One region of the Marinomonas sp. ef1 genome, then DNA from elsewhere that is predicted to be linked to it. Evidence: predicted binding sites of a transcription regulator. Region 1 holds the regulator's gene; the other holds the start of a gene.
The links. The regulator LexA, encoded in region 1, represses DNA repair genes until DNA is damaged. The targets are predictions, from matches to a motif close to TACTGTNTANNTANACAGTA.

Region 1 (9,045 bases):
GGCGAACCTTATCATCAGCACTGGCAATCACCGACCCCGTCATTTGACCTGCAGCAATTTCTTTTGCTAAGTTTGGACCACTCAACACGCCAATTTTTTGAGTAATAGGGTTTCGACGCAAAACATCGCTCATAAGTTCAAATCGATTTGGATTAAAACCCTTAGTAGTGCTAATTAATATTTTATCCGCCGTCAATAAAGGCTCAATGCGCTGAACTACTTGTTCGAATGATTTAGAAGGAATTGACACAAAAACAGTATCACTATCTCGTATTGCCTGTTCTAAATTACTGGTCGCCAGTAGTTCTCGATGCAATGGCGCATTGGGTAAATAACGACTATTCAGACCTGTCAAATTAATCTCTTCAACCTGTTCTTCATTACGCATCCACTGACTAACTTGATGACCATTTTTAGCCATGATATTGGCCAAGGCTGTGCCAAAACTACCACCACCTAATACACACACAGAATGCTTCATAATGACTGTTTCTCTTTAAAAAATATCGTCTAACTATATAAAAACGAACAATACTAAGACGAACAACTAACTTCTAATGACCTACCCCACTCTGGCGCTCTTTGCGCGAGCACATCCGACTCTGGATGCTCATCAAATGGAGTAATGAGTACGTTCAATAAACGGCGGAAGGGTAAATAGTCACCTCGTTCTGCTGCAAGAATTGCATCATGAGCTAAATAATTTCTCAGCAGGAACTTCGGATTCACTGCCAGCATAGAAGCACTCACTTTAGGCCATGCTAGATCATTTTTCATTCGTGCAAGCTCATAGCGTTCAAGCCAAGTAGACAGCCTTTCTCTATCAACCACTTCATCAAGCAAAAGCGTAAAGCCTCCCTGTTCAAAATGGCTCAATAAACGGAAAAACACTGAGTAGTCTATTTTTTCTGCGGCCAATATTGTAAATAGCTCAGGTAATAACTCATGCATATCTTGCACAGAGTTTAAGCCCATTTTACTCATCATTAATGAATCATAGTGAGTCTGTAGCTCTAGCTCATAGCACTGCAAGATAGCGATAAGCTGATCCCGTTCAAGGAGCTTTGAAAAGCATCGCATCAAACAATTGAGATTCCACAAACCGACCCCTGGTTGCCGCGAGAACGCATAACGACCTTCATGATCTGAATGATTGCAAACCCAATCTGGCTCATAATCCTCCATAAAACCATATGGACCATAATCGATCGTTTCACCGGTAAAAGAAAAGTTATCTGTGTTCATTACACCATGCTGAAAACCGATCGATTGCCATTTGGCAATCATTCTAGCTGTACGTTTGACAACTGCGATTAACATGCTTTCTAACGGCGACTCTGTCGCCAAGCAGTCAGGGTAATAATGCGTAAGGCAATATTCAATCAGCTGATCCAATTCCGCTTGCTTACCTTGATAAAAAAAGTATTCGAAATGACCAAAGCGGATATGACCTTGCGCAACCCTAAGCAGCATAGCTCCTGCTTCTGGCGTTTCTCGGTAAACAGCCTCTCGACTATCATAAAGTGCCAAAGCGCGGGAAGAAGGCACTGACAGAGCTGTCATGGCCTCACTCGCCAAATACTCACGAATGCAAGAACGCAATACAGCACGGCCATCACCACGACGAGAATAAGGCGTCGGCCCAGCACCTTTCATATGCAAATCATATAAAAGACCATCCTGACCACGAACCTCACCCAGTAGCACACCGCGCCCATCACCTAATTGAGGTGAAAAACCACCAAACTGATGACCTGCGTAAACCATACTTAGGCTAGAAGGCAGAGCTTCTTCTCCACTTAAGATGCGTTTGGTTTCGGTAGATTTAATATCAATAGACAGAAGAGTAGCGAGCGATTGGTTAAATTCAACCAATCGCTGCTCAAAAAGTGGCTGGACAAGGGTTTTCGAAGAAAACGCCTCACCCAAACTTGCAAAATGGTGTTCTAAAATCATCTTATCTCACTTAAAAACTAAGCGATATTTATAGAGATGTATCAACCATGTACTCACAGCGGATGCTCTCACCAACGACCCTTTCGATCTCAGGAATCATAAAAGCATCATCTTCACTGGCAAAACTCACAGATTTACCGGTTTCACCACCACGACCAGTTCGGCCGATACGATGTACATAATCTTCAGGATCTTCTGGTAACGAATAGTTTACAACTAACTCTACGTTATCCACGTGAATACCACGACCAGCAACATCTGTTGCCACAAGCACTTGGATGATGCCTTCTTTGAAGTTCGCCAGAGTTTTTACACGTTTATCTTGCGCAACTTCGCCTGATAATATAGCGCAATTAATATTGGCTTTGCGTAAGCGCTCATAAAGGTCGCGTGTTTCATCACGACGGTTAGCAAAAATAATAGTTCGTTGACCGCCATTTTTTTCGATCAATTGCTGTAAAACAGGCCATTTTTGATCCGCTTCAACAGTATAAATCACTTGATCAATATTTTGATTTGTCGCTTCTTTTGGAACAACAGATACTTCTTTAGGGAAGTAAGTCCACTGCTGTGCCAGTGCTTGAATATCTTTCGGGAAGGTCGCACTAAACAACATGGTTTGTCTTGCTTCTTTATGCGGCGTCATGCGAATAATACTTTTCACATCAGGGATAAAACCCATAGACAACATGCGGTCAGCTTCATCTAACACCAAGCATTCCACTTTACCCAATTGCACTTTGCGGCTACGAGCAAAATCCAACAAACGACCAGGCGTGGCAACCAAAATATCAACATTTTCAGTTTCTAGTGCGATCTTTTGTTTTTCATAACTCAAGCCACCCACCAAAGTTACGACGTTCAAATGACAATTCGTTGTCAGTTTTACAGCTTCATCAGCTATTTGTATCGCCAATTCACGAGTTGGTGCGATAATCAAACCTCGCGCAAAATTATTCGCTCTTTTTTCTTCAAGAGGGTAATCAAGAAAGTCACTGATCATCGCGATGAGGAAAGCAGCTGTTTTACCAGTACCTGTTTGTGCTTGACCAATAATGTCATAACCCAACAAAGTCATTGGTAAGGTTTCAGCTTGGATTTCACTACAATATTCAAAACCCATTTCAGCAATAGACTTAATGACGCGATCAGGAAGATTTAAATCATGGAAGCGCATCTTGCCTTCAACTTCAGCAACCGGAAAATCTTCTATGGACCAAATTTTAGAGTTTGCATTCCCTGCAGGTTTTGTTTCATTGCTTGATTGCGGTGCATCCGCTTGGACGCTTGCAGGGCTATCATCGTTACTTCTTGGACCCTTATTTGGGCGACGTGTACGTTTTGGTTTTGCTGTGGTTTCTGATGGTGCTTCTTGAGTTTGGTTTTCCATATTGGAATCTATACGCTTCTATTGTGTTTTGAGGTTAATAATCTGTGCAAGGAGTGTACCTAATTGGTAAAGCTTTATCACCCCTTGCTTACGCTTTGTTGAAGCAAGCTACTGATACTTATACGGTGGTAAGCTATTAATTAATTGCTTACCATAACGTTTAGTTCTCAGACGCTTGTCTAAAATATGTATTTCACCTGAGTCTTTTTCGCTTCTTAATAGTCGCCCTGTTGCCTGCACTAAGCGCAAAGAGGCATCTGGTATGGTAATTTCCATGAAGGGGTTGCCACCACGTTTTTGAATCCATTCTGCTAGCGTTGCTTCGACTGGATCATCTGGCACCGCAAAAGGAATTTTAGCAATGTACACACAGGTCAAATAATCACCTGGTAAATCTACACCTTCGGCAAAGCTGGCTAAGCCAAGCAATAAACTGCCTTTCCCTTCATCAATGCGAGATTTATGCGAATCCAAAATAACGCGTTTAGATTGCTCACCTTGCATCAAGAGTATTTCTTGTAATCCTGCAGACACAGACTGAGCCACTTCCTCCATCTGACGACGGGAAGAAAACAATACTAAACTGCCCTTTTCTGTGTTCACATGCTTATCTAAATAAGCAACAATTTCGGCGGTATGTTGCTCTACTCTATTCGGCTCATGCTCCATATCTGGAACGACCAAAAGCCCATTTTCTTGGAAATTAAATGGGCTAATAACGCGCAAATACTCACTCTCACGAGGAACGCCTGATCGCATATTAAAACGATGAAATTGATTAAGCGCCGTTAACGTAGCTGATGTCACTACCGCACCGAAACATTTATCCCACAACTGCTGCTTTAATGTGTTTGCGGCAAGAATCGGAGAACCGCCCAGTTCAATATCTTGCTCCATCCCTTGACCAGATAAAACTAGCCAGCGTGCATTAGGCGGATAGTTTTGATCATCAACTGTAGAATACAAACGCCAAAGCCCAATACATTGCTCTAAGCGACCAAGAATGACACCTAAAATAGGCTGCCAAGTTTCTGCAGTTTCAGGTGTTACACCCATCCCTTCATTTTGTTTAGTCTTTTTACATTCGTCTTGGATGCTTTCAATGTTGTTAAACAACTTTTGATAAGACGTCTGTAAACTGTATGCCAGCTGGCGTAATTCATCTGGAATTTGGCCAAACTCGAAACGGTGCTGATTATTTTCTTGATCCAACCCCAAACCCTGAATATAAGGCGCTAACCCCTGCTGGGCATATTGGATAAAGTTCACAATACTTTGTATTTGCTGTGGGATTTTTAGTAGCAGCTGACCTGTTACACTGACATCGTCTGTTAACTCTTGCTTCAAGTTAACCAGATTTTTTTCTAATTGGCGTAACCAAGTAATACTTTGCTGCAAACGAACTTCATGACGAAAGTGCCCTATCGCTTTATCAGGAAGATGATGACCCTCATCAAAAACATAGATGGTTTCTTTTGGCGGGGTAAGAATCACGCCACCACCCAATGACAAATCGGCCAATACCAAATCATGGTTGGCAACAATCACATCAGCCACTTCGATTTCAGCACGCGCTTTAAAAAACGGGCAGGCGGAATAATTAGCACAATTACGGTTAGTGCATTGCTGATGATCTGTGGTTAAGCGACGCCAATCTTGATCACGAACAATACCAGCCCAATTGTCTTTATCACCATCCCAGTCACCTTTTTGCAAAGCAGCATCCATCTCTTGATAAAGAACAGTATTAATATCATCGGAATGAAGGTGCTGCTCGAAAAGTCCAGCGAACATATCGTCCATTGCTTGCTCTTCTGAGCTCAAGAAGCCCTCAAGATTATTCAAGCACAAATAACGTCCTCGCCCTTTAGCAAGCGTGTACTTAAAAGTCAGCTCCGTATGTTCAAGCAAATCAGGCAACTCTTTATGCAAAATCTGCTCTTGAAGCGCAACCGTAGCAGTAGAAATAATTAATTTAAGACCACGAGCTTTCGCGATAGGAATAGCCGCAAGGCAATATGACAAAGTTTTACCCGTGCCTGTTCCTGCCTCAATTACGGCAACATGCTTTTCTTCAAGGCGCTCGCCTTCCGAGTCTTGTTTAATGTTACCCAAAGTTCGAGCGATCGCACCAATCATCTGGCGCTGTCCAGCCCTTGGTTTATGGGACTTCGCATCCAAAGATGCTCGGTATGCAAGTTGAATCTGTTTTTTTAGTTCGTCTGAAAGCATTTATATCATTGAGTATAGTTAGGAATGCTGTATATAATAACAGTAACTGTATAAACAACCAGATAACCTATGATTAAATTAACCAAAAGACAATCTGACGTACTAGAAACCATTCGCGAATTTATTAGTGAAACAGGTTTTCCACCAACCAGAGCAGAAATAGCACGCCGGCTTGGGTTTAAATCTCCTAACGCTGCTGAAGAGCACCTAAAAGCCTTGAGTAAAAAAGGTGCAATAGAGATGCTTTCTGGCGCGTCAAGGGGAATACGCTTAGTTGATCGTGCATCAAATGATGACCCCACAAACAACCTTGGCTTACCTGTCATAGGCAAAGTTGCTGCAGGTTACCCTATTTTAGCCCAAGAAAACATTGCTTCTCATGTAAACATCCCAGCAAATATGTTCTCCCCACAAGCCGATTATTTCTTATCTGTCTCAGGTACCAGCATGAAAGACATCGGAATAATGGAAGGCGACTTATTAGCAGTGCATAAAACAACTACTGTGCGTAACGGCCAAATTGTCGTTGCTCGCATTGGTGACGAAGTAACAGTTAAACGTTTCGAACAAAAAGGCAGTATTGTTCGACTTATTCCTGAGAACGAAGAGTTCAATGACATCATTGTCGACCTTGAAAGCGAAGAGTTCGCCATTGAAGGCTTATCAGTTGGTGTGATTCGCCAAGGACTTTAAGTAGCCGCTACCTCATCAACACCATACCAATAAAAAAGCGAAGCATATGCTTCGCTTTTTTATGTAAACCTACGCCTCACACCAACAACACAGACTTAATGCAGAATCTTAGGACGAAAATCTTCGTCATCAAGATATTCCGAATCTTCGTCAAAAAACGAATCATCTGAATAAACAAAATCAATTCCTGCATGGAACATGCATTTTGCCAATTCAAAATAACGATCCTTTAAATAAGATCGAGTATCATCTGATATCTGCAATGTTGCTAGTGGAACGGTTTCCTCACCATCTTCACTGGCTGGACGCAGCACAATATCGCCATTATCCAGCTCAACAATTTCTAGGTAGGATTCTTTCATATTCAATACTCTGATGACTCTTCTCTAAAACGTAACACCAATTCGACCAACTTGGCCAAATAAAAACTCACGGACGCGCCAGCGTCACTTCCACGGCCAATTAGACTATCACTTTGCACTACTGACGACATAGAGGTACGACATTCAAACTGAACCAAATATGCCTGGTTCAATTGAAAGCACCAAGAATCAGTACGTGACAACAAATCAGCGAGCTCCGCCAGCACAGGAACAACAATCTGCTTATCTTCTGACTCAGCTAATAGTTTAGCAACATCCAGAGATCCAGATAACGAATACGCTGCATTCACTTCTTTTAGCAGACCATTAAGAGCACTTCTTAACTGAAAAATAGCCGAGCTTTCCAGCCCGACCCTTAGCCACGCTTCATCACTATCTTGGCTTTGCTTAATAAAGCGTCTTGCCGTGTCTAGTTTTTGATTGGTTAAGCTAGCTAAACTGGCACCACTCATTTTTTCTTACCTTCCTCAATCACCCATTTAGAGCCGACATAAAATGCTTTCCAGCCTGTTGGCTTACCTTCCTCTTCCGTCATGACATATTGCTCTTTCGTCTTGCGGCTATATCGAATAATGGCTGGGCGACCTTCAGAATCTTTTTTAGGCGCTTTTGCAAAAAAGTGATATTTAGGATCTATTTGATCCATATATGGAAGCAATTCTTCAACCAATGGGGCACGAGTTTCACGCTTGCGTGGGAACTGACTTGCCGCCAAGAACAAGCCCGTTGCACCGTCACGAAGCACATAATGATCTTCTACTTTTTGACAAGCAAGATCTGGCATTGGCACTGGATCCATCTTTGGTGGCGCAGCTTCACCACTCTTCAATAACTTACGAGTGTTTTTGCATTCATCATTAGTACAGCCAAAGTATTTACCAAAACGACCGGTTTTAAGCTGCATCTCTGATCCGCACTTATCGCATTCAAGTGTCGGGCCGTCATAGCCTTTAATTTTAAAGACTCCAGTTTCAACTTCGTAACCAGAACAAGCCGGATTGTTACCACAAACATGAAGCTTGCGATGCTCATCCATTAAATAACTGTCCATGGCCGATCCACAAATCTTGCAGCGATGCTTATTGATAAGCGCTTTAGATTCACCCTCTTCATCATCTACAGCAATGGCTTCGTCGCCACGAATAAGATTAATAGTCGCTTTGCAGCGCTCTTTGGGAGGCAAAGCATATCCAGAACAAGACATAAATACGCCTGTGCTGGCAGTACGGATCTGCATCGGGCGAGAACAAGTCGGACACTCAATATCGGTCGGTGTTGGCTCATTCAGCATCATACCGCCATCTGGCGACTCTGCCTTAGCTAACACCGAGCTAAAATCTTTATAAAACGCATTAAGCGTTTTAATCCAATCTTTATTACCTTGTGCAATTTCGTCTAGCTGTTCTTCCATTTGGGCCGTAAAACTGAAATTCATCAAAGAATTAAAGCTATCAACCAAACGTTCAGTAACGATATCACCCATTTTTTCCGCGTAAAAACGACGGTTTTCAACACGTACATACCCACGATCTTGAATCGTAGAAATGATAGATGCGTAAGTTGATGGACGACCGATTCCACGCTTCTCAAGCTCTTTAACCAAACTTGCTTCGCTAAAACGCGCAACAGGTTTAGTAAAATGTTGCTCAGGCAATAATTCTTTAAGAGCCAAATATTCACCCTGACCTACGTCAGGCAAAATATTATCTTCGCCTTTTTTAGCAACCGTCTGCATAGCACGAGTATAACCATCAAAGCGCAAAATACGCCCTTTAGCTTTAAACTCGTATTCACCACTAGTAACAGTTATGGTCGTTGACGTGTATTCTGCTGGCGTCATTTGACACGCCATGAATTGGCTGCGAATCAAATCATACAAACGATGTGCATCTTTCTCCATGCCAAGCAAGTCATCAACACGTACGGTAACATCAGAAGGTCGAATCGCTTCATGCGCCTCTTGAGCACCTTCTTTACTGCTGTAACGTATCGGATCAGCAGGCAAATAAGCCTCGCCAAAGCTGGAAAGAATATACCCTCTTAACGCCTCAACCGCGTCAACACTCAAATTGGTCGAGTCAGTACGCATGTAAGTGATATAACCGCCTTCATACAAGCGCTGTGCTAGCATCATGGTCTTCTTAACACCATAGCCTAAACGAGTACTTGCCGCCTGCTGTAACGTAGAAGTGATGAACGGCGCAGATGGCTTGCTGCTTGTCGGCTTATCTTCTCGACTACTAACGAGGTATTTCGCATCATTTAAGCGAGCAACATGCTCATCAGATTGCGCCTTGTTAACTGGACGATATTCTTTGTCTTGGTATTTTGCGGCCTCGAATTTAATGACTTCTTTCGATGGCGTCGCAAGCATTGCATCTAATTCCCAGA
Region 2 (9,045 bases), on a different contig from region 1:
AATTTCATCGTTCGTTGCTTCACGAGAGTCAACGATTTGAATATTGAAAGTCAAATCTTTGCCGGATAATGGGTGATTCAAATCAACAGTGGCGTGTTTCAAACCTACTTTAACAACAGTCACCTGACGCATACCTTTATCGGTTTGCACCATAGCAACCATACCAGCTTTCCAGCGTTTCGCGCCTTGTAAATGTTTTACAGGCACTTGTTGCTGACGATCTTCATGACGCTCACCGTAAGCATCAGCGCAAGCAACAGTCACTTCAAACTCATCACCAACTTCTTTTCCTTCCATTGCTTTTTCAAGCCCTGGAATAACATTGCCATGACCATGTAAATAAGCCGCGGCGTCTTTACCCGCAGAGGTTTCGATCAACTCTTCGCCATGACGCAAAGTGTAGTGAAATTGAACGACTTGATTGTCTGCAATCGACATGCTGTTTCCTCATTTTTAATTCAACGATTAAGCGTCAGAGCTTAGTCCATCTGGTTCTATAGTATTAGGGCATTATAGTGACTTCGCAGAAACTTACCTAGACCCGTCTTATCTAAAATATAGAAAGCTCTAAGGAATCTTCTTTAATGATGATGTCCTTCACCAAAGACGCAGCGGTTTTTTCAAACGGAGAATGGTTCAGCACATACACAGGGTGTTCATCAAAATACTGCACCAGTGCCTTTTCAAAATCATCATGCAAAGATCCTAAAGTGGATCGCAGCATTTTGTCGTTAAAGCTTGAGCCTTCTACCTCAATTTGGGTGATTTTTGGCGCGACCAAGTACAGGCGATCTTCTTCGATCCGTACACCGGATTCAAAAGAAGGATTTACCCGAGCTGACAATGAAAATATCTGGCCAAACGCGGTTAACGTCCCGGTCATTTTACTAATCATCTCAACCAGCACTAAACCGCCATCACGTTCAGTAAAGTCGATATGTGCAGATGTCACAACAAGATCCAAATTGAGAGTATTACTGTCTAAGGTAAACTTGATATGATTTTCTTGTGGCTGCGCAAGTTGCTTAGCAACTTCTTTATTCACGTCATCTTCGCTCACACGAAAACTATTGCAACCAGCCAAAAGCACAGAAGTAGATATCAAAATAAGGGTTACAAAAGTACGAGTAAATCGCATTATTCTTCCCCAATTGTGTTGGTATTCATATCACGTTTTTCATACCAGAATATCATAAAGTCCTCGATAACTTTTTGCTCTATTTCAACCGCTTCATCAGTTGGACAAAACAGTGAAATACTAAAAACATTATAACCTTCAACTGTCGTGGTGATACGAACTCGCGGCTCAGGGCCGGATATTTTGATGTCCAAGCGTTTCTCAATAAGGCTGTTATAGCGTATCGCAACGTCATGAAAATGTTCACTGTACTCGCGAATTTTTTCTAAGATTTGCTCTTTTATCGTAAACAAATTCACGTCATCAGCACTACGAGAGATAGAAAAAGTATGAGTAACATAACGGCGCATATAATTCAGATTTTGCACTGTATGCAACAACAAAACGCTATTTGGAACCACAGTCGTACGGCCTGTGTAAGTGTAGCTACCGCCTTTTAAGTCGACTTCAAATAAGGTTGTCGATAGCCAGTCGCTGTCTGTTACTTCCCCTTCATAATTAGCGATACGTATCCAGTCACCAACCTGATATGGACGTGTGCTAGCACGATAAAACGCACCAACAATGCAAGCGATAAACTCTTTCGTTGCAATAACCAATGCCACCATGAAGGCGGCGATTGAGATCGCTAAATTTTGTAATTCTGATGACCAAATGAGAACCAGACCGACAACCAAAAGCAAATTAAATATATTATCGACCGTATTAATTCTTTGACGTTTTTTATCGTGTTCTGTCTTTTGATGAAGTCGAATAGCGCGCTTAGTATAACGTCGAACAATGTAAGACAATAAAATCCAAGCGACTGTTAAAACAATCTCAACATGATCCATTAAAATGGAAAAGTCTAATTGGGAAAAATCAACAGGCATAAAAAGTGTTTCCTTTATTAAGCCTACTACTTTAACAATCATTGCTAGGATCAACAAACAAAAGCACTAGACAAACAATGAAAAATAACTGTATATTTATACAGTATTATTTTTCACGAGGTGGATTATGCCTGTAATTATCAAATATGTTGTAGAACGCGATGGAATCGAAAAAATGACGTTTACTTCAAAAGCGGAAGCCGATGCGTACGACAAATTGTTGGATACTGCTGAAGCGCTATATGAGATTTTGGATCAAAGCGAACTAGCTGGAGACCATAGCCAAAAGGAAGCGCTTTCCATGTATCTCGCACAGAACAAAGACTCTATTTTGGACGTCTTTAGCAACAAAAAGAAAAGTCCTCAGAAACCTAAAAAAACGAATAAAGCATCCAACGCACAGCTTGATCTAGCAGAAGCGGCACCTAAAAAAGCGCTGGAAGATCTAGTGATAGAACCCGATGAAGATGTGGTTTATGAGGAAGACGAAAGCACGGTTGTGTTTGATGACGAGATAGTCGATTTTCGTGAAAGTGATGCTGCGTAATGCCGCATCCCTTTCGTTACTACTCCAAAGCTAATAATGGTTCAAATAACTAATGGCCTTTGTTAGCGCGAATTTTATACTGCGTTTTACAATAACCACGAGAAATATCAGGATTGCGTAACGCCAGATGTTTACTCGCACGCCCAGATACTCTAGCTCGCCAATTTTTAAAGGCCTTAGATTTTAGATTGCTGCGCATTAACAAAATAACTTCAGGCTCAGAAAGCCCATAAAGAGTTTGAATAGCTTCAAATGGCGTGCGGTCTTCCCAAGCCATTTCGATAATTCTTGACTTGTCTGGAGTTAAAATATTGTCTGGAGTCAAAATATGCCCTTAAGTAATAACCATGATGAGACTTATACGAAAGGCTTCAATCAACAGATCACCTATTTTTTGGCAAGATGAGCTTGTCGGACCAACCAATCGAAAAACACAGTCGCAGCACCATGCAATTCAGCACCAGATCGTCGTACTAAATAAAACGATTCACTGGCTTCAACGCCTTGTCCAAACGGCGCGACTAGTTTTCCCTCATTCAACATGTCTTCAACCATAGAAGAACGCGCCAAGGCAACACCTTGCCCAAGTTCTGCCATGCGTAATGTCGAGACAAGCGTATCGAATTGCATGCCCACTGACGAATCAACACTATCCACACCCATTATATTCAGCCAATAGCCCCACCCTTCTTCGTAACCGATAACATGCAGAAGCGAATGATTCGCTAAATCCGCTGGCTCCAGCAAAGGTGATCGCGCCATCAATTCAGGTGAACAAACAGGCACCAAGCGATCCCAAGTCAGTCGCTGCGAGATCAATCCTGTCCATTCGCCATGTCCCCAGCGAATTTCCATATCGTCTTCATCGTCTAATGCTTGTACCCAAATATTGCTCACATAGCGAATATCATACTGAGGATAAGTTTCACTAAAATCAGCCAGTTTGGGCGCTAACCAGTGAGAAAAGAACGACAAGCTACCGCAAATTTTGATGGTTTGTTTATCATGTTGGGTAAAGATCTCGTTCGTGCCGACAGCTAAACGAGAAATGGCGTCTTTTACCACGGGAAAGTAAGAACGCCCTTCTTCCGTTAAACTCAAACCACGCGGTAGACGTTTAAATAACGACACGCCCAAATGGCTTTCCAGCAAACGAATCTGCTGGCTAACGGCACCTTGAGTTAAGCACAACTCTTCCGCTGCATGAGTGAAATTAAGACATCGAGCCGATACTTCAAAGGTATGCAGCCAATTTAATGGAGGAAGGGATTTCTTATTCATGATGAATATCCAAAAAAGGAGAGAATCTTGACCAACAATTGTGGCCAAGATTTGTCATCAAAACTAGAGAACTTGACCAAGGAAACGCTGTAGACGCGGATTGTCAGAACTAAAGAAGCGCTCAGGGCTTTCTTCAAAAACTAACTCGCCCTCTTCCATGAACACTACGCGATCCGCTACTTCACGAGCAAAGCCCATTTCATGGGTTACCACGACCATGGTCATGCCATCGCTGGCGAGGCTTTTCATAACGTCCAGCACTTCCCCAACCATTTCTGGATCAAGGGCACTGGTTGGCTCGTCAAACAGCATAATTTTAGGGTGCATGGCCAACGCTCTTGCTATTGCCACACGCTGCTGCTGACCACCAGACAAATGCGATGGATAGTTATTCATGCGTTCAGCTAGACCTACTTTTTTGAGTAGCTCACGGCCTTCTTGTTCCGCTACAGCACGAGGCTTTTTCTTCACCTTAATCGGAGATAAAGCCACGTTACCAAGCGCCGTTTTGTGTGGAAAAAGATTAAAGGACTGGAACACCATGCCCACTTCTTCGCGTACTTTATTGATGTTGGTTTTCCTATCGGTCAAACTTACTTCATCAATATGAATCGTGCCATCAGAAATGGTTTCCAACTGATTCAAAGTACGTAAAAACGTCGACTTACCTGAGCCACTTGGCCCAATAATCACTACGACTTCACCACGATTAATATCGAGAGAAACGTTTTTTAATGCATGACAGCCATTCGGGTAAATCTTTTCAATATTACGAGCTTGAATGATGCTCTTATCGGTCATATTAGTCACTGGCAGATAACCTCTTTTCAAGACGCTGAATGGCCCAAGACAAGGCGCCAGTTAACACTAAGTACATAAGCGCAACGGCAAACCATACTTCAAATGGCGCAAAAGTAGAACTCACCACTTCTCGGCCAGCCTTGGTTAAATCAGTAATGGAAATTACCGATACCAAAGACGAGTCTTTAATCAGGTTAATAAACTGTCCAGCCATTGGCGGTAGAGTACGCTTAAACGCCTGTGGCAAAATCACATTAACCATGGCTTGAACGTAATTCATTCCTAAACTGCGTGCCGCTTCCATTTGACCGGGGCTAATTGACTGAATACCAGAACGCACGATTTCTGCGATATAGGCGCCAGTAAACACAGACAAGGCTGCCACACCTGCAGTAAAACGATCTAGATCCAACACGGTGCCAATAAAAAAGTAGAAGATAAAAATCTGTACTAATAATGGCGTACCACGAATAAGTTCAATATAAGTAACAGATAAATAACGCAATGCAGGATTAGTCGATATACGAGCCAAACCAGCAAACAACCCGATAACCACAGCAAAAACTAACGACACCACAGACAATTGTAATGTCATCACTAACCCCCAAGTCAGCGGGCCAATATTCCAGTTTTCTACTTCGACAAGAGGATCACCTTCAAACACTAAATCGCCATTATTAACCAGCAAGTTATCAAACTTTTTAATTACTAACGGATCGTCACCATAATCGGAAGTCACCACCAGCTTATTACCTTTCTCCATTGTGGCTGTGCCATCAAAGGGAGATCGAACCGTCGTGGCTTCGGTGTTAATGATGTACTGCGGAATACGTTCCCAGCGCCAAGTGTAGTCAATACTTTTGCTACCAGCATAAATGCCAAAGCCAAGTCCTATCATGATTAGAACAAAGACCGCTTTCCACAAAAGTAGATGAGGTTGTTTTTCCATCGATGAGAAGTTCCCCGTCGTGTTTTTTAAACTCAAAGAAGAGTCAACAAAAAGTGGCGCTACACTGCGCCACTTTTTGTTGATAACTATATTACTGAACGTTGCTGATCCAAGAGCTACTAGCAAACCATTTTTGATAGATCTTGTCATAGGTACCATCGCCTTTGATTTGCGCAAGGTAATTATTCAAGAAATTCATGAAGTCTGGGTCACCTTTACGAATCGCAAAACCAAGTGGCTCATAGGTGAAAGACTCGTCTAAATGCAGTACTTTGCCTTCATTCTGAGCAGAATAGATAGCGTTGTAAGGCAGGTCATAAACAAAAGCATCAGCATTGCCATTCACCACTTCAAGCACACCTTCTGATTCTGTTTCAAACAGATTCAACTTAGCGTTGCTCATGTATCTTTTTACGGCGTAATCAGATGTCGCACCCAATTTAGTCGCTATGGTGTATTTAGCATCGTTTAAATCACGGTAGTTGGTAACTTTACCTTTTAGCTTAGGACTTAAAAGAATCGTCTGACCCACAACAATGTAGGGATCGGTAAAGTTCACTTTCAAGTTACGCTCAGGTGTAATCGTCATACCAGAGATAATAATGTCGCACTTGTCAGTCAACAACGCTGGAATGATGCCATCCCATGCCGTGTTACGAATATCTAATTTTACGCCCATTGCTTTTGCCATAGTTTTCGCAATATCTACGTCGAAACCAACAATGTCACCTTTTTTATCGCGCATATCAAAAGGCATGTAACCAGCTTCAGCACAAACGCGAAGCTCACCACGGTTAAGTACTTGGTTTAATGTAGACTTTTCCCACAGATCATTGTCTGAAGCTGATACCAACGTTGCGCTACATAGAGCCAATGCACTAATAAATATTTTTTTCATTCTTTTATGTCCCCAATTTTTGAAAAAACAAACCCTAATCTGTTTTAAATGCATTACTCGAACGCCATTTTCTAGCGGCGCATAATACAGGAGTTGCGACAAACAGTCCCTATTGAAACGCTAATGCATTCCACTGTATTTTTCATTTTGCTCAGAATTAAGCCAAGTCAGTTTCTGAGCGAGAAAGCGCCCTGACTCGTTCAAACGCCTGCTGTAAATCAGCGATTAAATCTTCAGTGTCTTCGATCCCCACAGATATCCGCACTAAACCTTCAGAAATGCCCAGCGCTAAACGCTCTTCTAACGTATTTTCCACATGGCTTGTGGTTCTGGCCGGTCCATAAATGGTTTCTACCGCGCCCAAGTTACCTGCGCAATGAGCGTATTGTAATTGCGGCAATAAGATCTTCACCGTATCCATACCACCCGCTAAAACAAAACTCACAATTGCTCCAAAACCTCGCATCTGCTCGCAGGCAATAGCATGATTAGGATGACTTGGTAATCCAGGATAATTCACCGCCTCAACCAAAGGTTCCGTTAATAAATATTCCGCAATCGCTTGTGCGCTGCTTTGTTGCTGACGAATTCGTAGAGCCAAGGTTTTCATACCACGAATAATCAAATACGCCGAAAATGGATCCAACGAAGCACCATTAATTTCTCGATAATGACGAACTTTGGACATTAGCTCTTCGGAACCACACACCAAACCGCCCATCGCATCGGCGTGACCACTTAAGAACTTAGTCGCACTGTGCACAACAATATCCACACCCAATGCCAAAGGACTTTGGTTCAGTGGTGTCGCAAAAGTGTTATCCGCAATCACCAAGGCGCCGACTTTTTTAGCCGCCGCCACAAGACGTTTTACATCGACAATTTTCAATGTCGGGTTAGTTGGTGTTTCCAAATATAAAACATCGCAACCTTTGGCGATTTCCTCTTCGATTTGCTCGTGACTGTGAGTTTCGCAAAGCGTAACGCTCACCCCCATGCGCGGTAAAAATTCTTCAAAGACTTTATTGGTGCCGCCATAACTGTCTTTCGTCGACACAACACGGCAGCCATTTGATAAAAAGGTATAAAGCACACTACTGATCGCCGCCATACCCGTACTAAAAGCAACCGCTGACTCTGCGTTTTCTAAGCCACAAATCTTCGCTTCTAAGGTTTCTACGGTAGGATTGCTCATACGGCTATAAATAAAACCGGGGGCAGCACCTAAAGCAACGTCGTACCATTCATCGATATCTTGGTAGCCATAAGCGGCACTCGCGATAATAGGAGTTTGCGTCGCACGATAAGGATGCTCTACCTGCTCGCCGCTCCATACAGACCGTGTTCCACTTCCTGCTTGATCAAGCGCCAACCTAGCCAATTTCTCACTCATTACAGATCTCTCACATTCTATGGCTAAACAGCCAGTATAAATTCCATTAGCTTTCACTATAGCCAAACGAGTAAAACGCGAGAAATCATCTTATCAAGCACTAAGGGGCGTTTTTTTTAATGGATAAAATTACGACCTAATGACTTATACTGTCTATTCCTCCATGTTCATTTCCTGACTTCTAGGACCTTTAATGAAACCTGCTGCTTCGCCTAATAATACTGTCGATAAAAATATGTTTGGCGTCTTTCGTTATAGCCGCCGCGCTATTGATTTGGTGTGGAAAACTTCACCTGCGTTAACCATTGGCTTGGCACTAGCAACGCTGGTTGCTGGCGTGCTGCCTGCGGCGATGGCGTATGTTGGGCAGTTAATCGTCGATGCCGTACTGGCTGCAATGGAAAGTTACAAGCAGGATCAAGTTCTGCATTATCAAACTGCACTAAACTATGTGGTCTTAGAGGGAATATTGGTGTTGGTGATTGCCGCCGCGCAACGCGCCTTGACCGCGCAGCAGGCTATTTTACAAGGCTTGTTAGGTCAAAAAGTTAACTTACTGATTTTAGAAAAAGCCCAAAGCTTAACCCTGTCTCATTTTGAAGATTCTGAATTTTACGACAAACTAGTTCGCGCCCGTCGCGAGGCATCTAGCCGCCCGCTTGCTCTGGTTAATAAAACCTTTGCCTTACTACAAAATGCTATCTCGTTATCCAGCTTTGCTGTCTTGCTGTGGCACTTTTCTCCGTGGGCATTGGCGTTATTGATTTGTGGCGCTTTGCCTTCTTTTATCGCTGAGGCCAAGTTTTCGGGTGATGCTTTTTTGATGTTTCGTTGGCGCTCGCCAGAAGTGCGTCAGCAAAACTATTTGGAAACCTTGTTGGCTCGGGAAGACAACATTAAAGAAGTTCGCCTGTATCAATTGGGTGATCGTTTTTTACAGCGTTACACAGAAATATTCATCAAGCTATTCAAAGAAAGTAAGCGACTAATTTTACGCCGCGAAAGCTGGGGCTTCGCCCTTGGCGTCATCAGCACCTTGGTGTTTTATGGCGCCTATGGCTGGATCGTCAGCGACACTATCATTGGCGCGATAACCTTGGGTCAAATGACCATGTATTTGCTGTTATTCAAGCAAGGTCAAAGTTCGGTTTCCGCTTCACTTACCG

Region 2: CCS02_RS22575 (YebG family protein) is a predicted target of LexA. The motif match lies at 2,097-2,116, and genes of this name have one in related genera.

Annotation. Positions count from the first base shown of each region.
Region 1 is NZ_NHTT01000002.1:302,089-311,133, reverse strand. Features, by position in the region: gene CCS02_RS03850 (NAD(P)H-dependent glycerol-3-phosphate dehydrogenase) at 1-481, opposite strand, end outside; gene CCS02_RS03845 (protein adenylyltransferase SelO) at 535-1,956, opposite strand; gene CCS02_RS03840 (DEAD/DEAH box helicase) at 1,985-3,346, opposite strand; gene dinG (ATP-dependent DNA helicase DinG) at 3,455-5,578, opposite strand; gene lexA (transcriptional repressor LexA) at 5,648-6,271, shown strand; gene CCS02_RS03825 (hypothetical protein) at 6,367-6,633, opposite strand; gene CCS02_RS03820 (DUF6586 family protein) at 6,636-7,106, opposite strand; gene topA (type I DNA topoisomerase) at 7,103-9,045, opposite strand, start outside.
Region 2 is NZ_NHTT01000015.1:75,343-84,387, forward strand. Features, by position in the region: gene CCS02_RS18365 (FKBP-type peptidyl-prolyl cis-trans isomerase) at 1-438, opposite strand, end outside; gene CCS02_RS18370 (DUF1439 domain-containing protein) at 551-1,138, opposite strand; gene CCS02_RS18375 (mechanosensitive ion channel family protein) at 1,138-2,010, opposite strand; gene CCS02_RS22575 (YebG family protein) at 2,138-2,557, shown strand; gene CCS02_RS18385 (TIGR03643 family protein) at 2,607-2,885, opposite strand; gene CCS02_RS18390 (LysR substrate-binding domain-containing protein) at 2,945-3,838, opposite strand; gene CCS02_RS18395 (amino acid ABC transporter ATP-binding protein) at 3,902-4,639, opposite strand; gene CCS02_RS18400 (amino acid ABC transporter permease) at 4,641-5,738, opposite strand; gene CCS02_RS18405 (transporter substrate-binding domain-containing protein) at 5,680-6,486, opposite strand; gene CCS02_RS18410 (cystathionine gamma-synthase family protein) at 6,644-7,879, opposite strand; gene CCS02_RS18415 (ABC transporter ATP-binding protein) at 8,073-9,045, shown strand, end outside.